One region of the Allobosea sp. GW822-FHT03F07 genome, then DNA from elsewhere that is predicted to be linked to it. Evidence: predicted binding sites of a transcription regulator. Region 1 holds the regulator's gene; the other holds the start of a gene.
What was found. Region 1 encodes LexA, which represses DNA repair genes until DNA is damaged. Its sites were predicted from a motif close to TGTTCNNNNTGTGTTCNG; they were not measured.

Region 1 (3,407 bases):
GCCAAGAAGACGCATGAGCTGATCCCGCTCTGCCACCCGCTGCTCATCAGCAAGGTTGCGGTCGATCTCGAACTGGACGAAGCCCTGCCCGGCGTGCGGGTGCGCGCCGAGGTCAAGATGAAGGGCCAGACCGGCGTCGAGATGGAGGCGCTCACCGCCGTCGGCGTCGCCTGCCTGACCGTCTACGACATGGTCAAGGCGGCAGACCGCGCGATGCGGATCGAGAATATCCGGCTCGTCCACAAATCGGGCGGAAAATCAGGCACGTTCGACGCCGGCAGCAGCGCCGGGGAGAGCACCTGATGGCCCTGACGCCGGTCCCGGTCGCGCTTAAGGCGCTGCTCGACAGCGTGCCGGCGACGACGCCGACCGAGACCCTGGCGCTGGCGCAATGCGCCGGTCGCGTGCTGGCGGCCGACGTCACGGCATTGCGCACGCAGCCGCCCTTCGCCAATTCCGCGATGGACGGCTACGCCGCGCGAGCCGAAGATCTCGCACCCGGCAGCGACCTGCGCGTCATCGGCGAATCCGCCGCGGGGCGCTCCTTCGCGGGCGTGGTCGGACGAGGTGAGGCGGTGCGGATCTTCACCGGCGCGCCGATCCCGGACGGCGCCGATACGATCCTGATCCAGGAGAATGCCGACGGCATCGGCTCGGCGACGATCCGCGTCCGCGAGGGTGCGCCGAAGGGCAAGTTCGTGCGCCCGGCCGGGCTCGACTTCACGACCGGAGACGTTCTGCTACCGGCGGGCCGCCGGCTCGACAGCGCGGCGCTCGGCCTCGCCGCCGCCGCCGGGCACCCGAACCTGCCCGTTCGCCGCAAGCCGCTGGTCGCGATCCTCGCGACGGGCGACGAACTGGTCCTGCCGGGCGAAACCGTGGGCCCCGACCAGATCGTCGCCTCCAACAGCTTCTCGCTCGCCGCGATCGTCGAGCAGGCCGGCGCGAGCGCGCTCGATCTCGGCATCGCCCGCGACAACCATCCCGATCTCGCCGCGCGGATCGGACGCGCGCAGGAAGCCGGCGCGGATGTGCTGATCACGCTCGGCGGCGCCTCGGTCGGCGCGCACGACCTCGTCCAGGAGGCGCTGAAACGGGCCGGGATGGCGCTCGGCTTCTGGAAGATCGCGATGCGGCCGGGCAAGCCGATGATGACCGGGCGGCTCGGCCAGATGGTCGCGGTCGGGCTGCCGGGCAACCCGGTCTCGTCGATCGTCTGCGGCCATCTCTTCGTCGTGCCCCTGATCGAGGCGCTGCTCGGCATGCCCGAGCCCGAGCGGGACCGCAGCGAGCCCGGCATCCTCGGCCGCGACATGCCGGCCAATGACGAGCGCGAGGATTATCTGCGCTCCGACCTCGCGCTGACCGAGGCCGGTTGGCAGGCGACCCCGTTCGACCGGCAGGATTCCTCCATGCTCGGCCTGCTGGCCCGGGCGCAGGCGCTGGCGATCCGCCCCGCCTTCGCCGAGCCGGCAAAGAAAGGCGATCCCTGCCGGATCATCCGCCTGCGCTGAGTTGACCTTGGGCGAGCACCTGCTTGCGGAACACAACACGAACGGGTATGGTGTTCGTGATTTGTTTCGAATCTGCGCCAAGAGCAGATCATCATCGCGCCGGCGGGGACCATGCTGACACGCAAACAGGCCGAACTGCTTCGCTTCATCCATGAACGCCTGCGTGAAAGCGGCGTGCCTCCCTCTTTCGACGAGATGAAGGACGCGCTCGACCTGCGGTCCAAATCCGGCATCCACCGCCTTATCATGGCGCTGGAGGAGCGCGGCTTCATCCGCCGCCTGCCGAACCGGGCGCGGGCGCTGGAGGTCATCAAGCTGCCGGAGGGCAGCGGAGCCGGCGGGCAACCGCGCGGGCGCTTCAATCCATCGGTGGTCCAGGGCGGGCTCGGCAAGGATGGCGCGCCCGGCAAAGAAGGCGTTCTCGGCAAGCCGCGGCCGGTGGAGGGCGCCTCGGATGATGGGCGCGGCACGATTTCGATCCCTGTGATGGGCCGCATAGCCGCAGGCACGCCGATCTCGGCAATCCAGAGCCGCAGCCACAGCGTCGCGTTGCCTGCCGACATGCTGGGCGGCGGCGAGCATTTCGCGCTCGAGGTTCGCGGCGACTCGATGGTGGATGCCGGCATCCTCGACGGCGATACCGTCGTTATCCGCAAGCAGGACACCGCCAATACCGGCGACATCATCGTCGCGCTGATCGACGACGAGGAGGCGACGCTGAAGCGGCTGCGCAAGCGTGGATCCTCGATCGCGCTGGAAGCGGCCAATCCGGCCTATGAGACACGCGTGCTCGGCCCGGACCGGGTCAAGATCCAGGGCCGGCTGGTTAACCTGATGCGGCGCTACTGAAGTCGCTCAGGCTCGGCGGCGTCGTCCGCCGACGGCGGAACGGCAATACCTGCTGGGTCAGGTCTGGCCGATGTCGGCTGCGTGGCTGCGGCCTTGCGGTTCCAGGGACGCTCGCTCCCGGCCTGCTCGGAAGCGTGGCTGCGCCAATCCCCGCCCCGGCGAACGAGCGCCGTCGCTCCGTCCCGGATCAAGGCCGTGCGGTCGATCAGCTTCGCGGCGCAGGGGGCGGTCCAGGGGATCGGCGTGACGACGAGGTCGGCGCGACGGCAATCCTCGATGATGGCGAGCCTGTCGCGGGCATAGGCAATGCTGCGGCCGTCCTTCGTCAGGATGACACAGCCCTGCGGGTCGCAGGCCGCGCCCTGCCGCAGAGCGGCATCGTCGGGGTTACGGCCGTCGCCATCGGCGGTCAGCCATTGCTGCAGGACGAAGCGGCTGGGCTTGCCGGCGACGATCAGCAGGTCGTCCTTGCCGCGCACGGCGATGCCGGAGCCGTCGCGCTCGATCAGGATTTCGGGGCGCCCGGGCTTCGCCGCGACGGCGACGCCCGCGACGAGCGGCAGGATCGCGAGCAGCCGCAACTTCGTCGTCCAGAGCGCGATCCAGAGCAGCGATGCCGCAAAGCAGGCCAGCGCGGCGGGTCCGAAGGCGGCGATGACGAGCGTGGAATGCTCGATGGTCGCGACCCAATGCGCGAGCTTGAGCACGACCTCGGAGGCCGCACCCATCAGCCACCAGGCCGGCGCATCGAGCCCGAACGGATAGGCGAGCACGCCGAAGACCGCTGCCGGCATCACACAGAGCGAGACGAAGGGCAGCGCCAGCGCGTTACCGAGCAGGCCGAAGGGATTGAAGGTCTGGAAGTGATAAGCGCCGAAGGGCGCGGTCGCAGCCGTCGCCAGCAGCGTCGTGACGACGATGCCGGTCGCGGCGATCCAGAGCGGCCGCACGGGCCAGGGCAGCGTGGGAGGCGGCTGCGGCCGGTCGCGATTCTCCCAGCGCTCGGCGAAGGCGATCAGGGCGGCGACGGCACCGAAGGACATC
Region 2 (3,407 bases), on a different contig from region 1:
CAGATCGAGTTCAGCGGCGCCTCGCGATAGAGCCGCGCCATCGGGTTCTCCTCGATGAAGCCGTTGCCGCCATGGCATTCGAGCGCCTCGACGACGACGGCCGGCGCGCGCTTCGCCAGCCAGTATTTCGCGATCGGCGCGCCGATCCGCGCCAGAAGCCGCTCGCTTTCGGAGGCCTCCTGCCGGTCGACCGACGCAAACAGCCGGAAGGCGAGCCAAGCCGCGGCCTCCGCCTCGATGGCCAGATCGGCGAGCACATTCTGCATGATCGGCTGGTCGATCAGCGCCCGCTGGAAGGCGCGGCGATGCGTGGCATGATGCGCCGCCAGCGACACCGCCTGCCGCATCAGCCCTGCGGCGGAGGCGGCGATGTCGAGCCTGCTGTTGTGGTTCATCGAAAGGCCCGTGCGCAAACCCCGGCCCGGCTCGCCGAGCAGGTGGCCGATGGCGCCGCGGAACTCGACCTCGGAAGAGGCGTTCGAGCGGTTGCCGCATTTGTCCTTCAGGCGCTGGATCGCGACGCCGTTGCGCGCTCCATCCGGCAGCCAGCCCGGCACGACGAAGCAGGAGATGCCCTCGTCCGTCCGCGCCAGCGTCAGGAACAGGTCCGAATGCGGCACCGAGAAGAACCATTTCTGACCGGTCAGCGAAAAGGTGCCGTCGCTGTTGTCCAGCGCAACCGTCTGCGTCTGGCGCAGATCCGAGCCGCCTTGCACCTCCGTCATCGCCGTGCCGACGGTCGCGCCCGCCTTGCCCGCCGCCGGCCCCTGCCGTGGATCATAGCGGCTGGACGAGACGAGAGCGCCCCATTCCGCCCAGCGCGCCGGATCCTGCCTGAGCAGCGGGATCACCGAATAGGTCATGCTGATCGGGCAGCAGATGCCGCTTTCGCCCTGCGTCCACAGATAGGTCAGCGCCGCGCGCGCCACCTGCGCACCGGGCCGCGGCTGGTTCCAGGCGAGCGCATGCGTCTCCTGGCCGATGGCGAGACCCATCAGTTCGTGCCAGGCCGGGTGGAAGGCGATCTCGTCGATCCGGTTGCCGAAGCGATCATGCGTGCGCAGCTCCGGCGTGAAGCGGTTCGCCAAACGCGCCAGCTCCTGGACATGGGCGGAACCGACGCTGCGTCCCGCCTCGTGCAGGCGTTCGCTCGCCCAATCCGCGTCGAAGGCCGACATCGCCGCCCGCAGCACCGGATCTGCGGCGAAGGCGTCACAATCCGCCAGCAGCGGGACCTGATTGGTCACTTCCCAGACGCCGCTTGTCATGGCGCATCCCCGCGCTTGATCGTCTTGGTCGGCCCTGTCCCGAGCATGACGGCAGAGCCTAGCTCGATCCAACGGAAAATGCGCGCGCAAGGGCGCAATCCTGCCATCGACGCCCTATATTCGCCGGAGAACGAATCACGCACGAGCACCCTGGTCCTTTGTCCGACGCGAACAGTTTTTCCGCCCCCCTGCCCCGCCCCGGCGGCCTTGCCGCGCGCGCTGCGGCGCAGCCGGCTGCCGGCTATCTCGCTGGGCTGAACCCGGAGCAGCGGCTGGCCGTCGAGGCGACGGACGGCCCCGTGCTGGTGCTCGCCGGCGCCGGCACCGGCAAGACCCGCGTATTGACGACCCGCATCGCGCATCTGATCGCGACCAACCGCGCCTTCCCCTCGCAGATCCTGTCGGTGACCTTCACCAACAAGGCTGCGCGCGAGATGAAGGAGCGCATCGCGCATCTCGTCGGCGGCGTCGCCGAGGGCATGCCCTGGCTCGGCACCTTCCACTCGATCTCGGCCAAGATCCTGCGCCGCCATGCCGAGCTGCTCGACCTGCGCTCGGATTTCACGATCCTCGACACCGACGACCAGATCCGCCTGATGAAGCAGGTGATCGCGGCCGAGGGCATTGACGAGAAGCGCTGGCCCGGCCGCATGCTCGCCGGCTTCATCGATAGCTGGAAGAACCGCGGGCTCGCACCAAAGGATGTCGCGCCGGGCGAGGCCGCCGTCTTCGCCAACGGCAAGGGCGGCAAGCTCTACGCCGCCTATCAGGAGCGGCTGAAGGCGCTGAACGCGGTCGATTTCGGCGATCTGCTGCTGCACTGCCTGACGCTGTTCCGCGAGCATCCGGACGTACTCCAGGCCTATCACGACCGCTTTCGCTACATCCTCGTCGACGAGTATCAGGACACCAATACCGCGCAGTATCTCTGGCTGCGGCTGCTGGCCCAGGGCCGCCGCAACATCTGCTGCGTCGGCGACGACGACCAGTCGATTTATGGCTGGCGGGGCGCCGAGGTCGACAACATCCTGCGCTTCGAGCACGATTTTCCAGGCGCGGTCGTGGTCCGGCTGGAGCGCAACTACCGCTCCACCGGGCATATCCTCGCCACCGCCTCCAAGCTGATCGCCCGCAACGAGGGCCGCCTCGGCAAGACCCTGCGCACCGAGGACGAGCCCGGCGAGAAGGTCACCATCACCGGCGCCTGGGACAGCCAGGAAGAAGCCCGCCTGATCACCGACGAGATCGAGGCGATGCAGCTCAAGGGCGAGAACCTCGCCGAGATCGCCGTGCTCGTCCGCATCTCCGCCCAGATGCGCGAGCTTGAGGAGCGTTTCGTCCAGACCGGCGTGCCCTATCGCGTCATCGGCGGCCCGCGCTTCTACGAACGCGCCGAAATCCGCGACGCCATGGCCTATCTGCGCTGTGTCGTCTCAGCCTCAGACGATCTCGCCTTCGAGCGCATCGTCAACGTGCCCAAGCGCGGGCTCGGCGACGCCACGGTCCAGATCCTGCACAACCACGCACGCGCCACCGGGTTTTCGCTGCTGCAATCGGCCCGCGCCGTCGTCGAGAGCGACGAGCTGAAGCCCAAGGCTCGCACGGCGCTGCGCGAGCTGGTCGAGGCCTTCGCCCGCTGGTCACACCGCGCCGAGACCATGCCGCAGGGCGAACTCGCCGAGCTGGTGCTGGAGGAGAGCGGCTACACCGAGATGTGGCAGAAGGACCGCTCGGCCGATGCCGCCGGCCGGCTTGAAAACCTCAAGGAGCTGGTGCGTTCGCTCGACGAATTCCCCGACCTGCCGGCCTTCCTCGAGCACGTCTCGCTGGTGATGGACGCCGATTCCGGCGAGAGCGACACCGGCCGCGTCTCGATCATGACGCTGCACGGCGCCAAGGGGCTGGAGTTCGATACCGTCTTCCTGCCCGGCTGGGAGGAAGGGTTGTTCCCGAACCAGCGCGCGCTCGACGAAAGCGGCCGCGCCGGGCTGGAGGAGGAGCGCCGCCTCGCCCATGTCGGCCTGACTCGCGCCCGCAAGCGCCTCAAGCTCTATTTCGCCTCGAATCGCCGCATCCACGGCCTCTGGCAATCGAGCCTGCCCTCGCGCTTCATCGACGAACTGCCCGAGGAGCATGTCG

Region 2: a site for LexA is predicted at 1,395-1,412, ahead of AC1RMY_RS06665 (ATP-dependent helicase). Genes of this name have one in related genera too.

The regions. Positions count from the first base shown of each region.
Region 1 covers NZ_JBXAND010000002.1:347,643-351,049, forward strand. The annotation lists gene moaC (cyclic pyranopterin monophosphate synthase MoaC) at 1-303, shown strand, start outside; gene AC1RMY_RS10215 (molybdopterin molybdotransferase MoeA) at 303-1,514, shown strand; gene lexA (transcriptional repressor LexA) at 1,626-2,363, shown strand; gene AC1RMY_RS10225 (ComEC/Rec2 family competence protein) at 2,357-3,407, opposite strand, start outside.
Region 2 covers NZ_JBXAND010000001.1:1,393,551-1,396,957, reverse strand. The annotation lists gene AC1RMY_RS06670 (acyl-CoA dehydrogenase family protein) at 1-1,268, opposite strand, end outside; gene AC1RMY_RS06665 (ATP-dependent helicase) at 1,427-3,407, shown strand, end outside.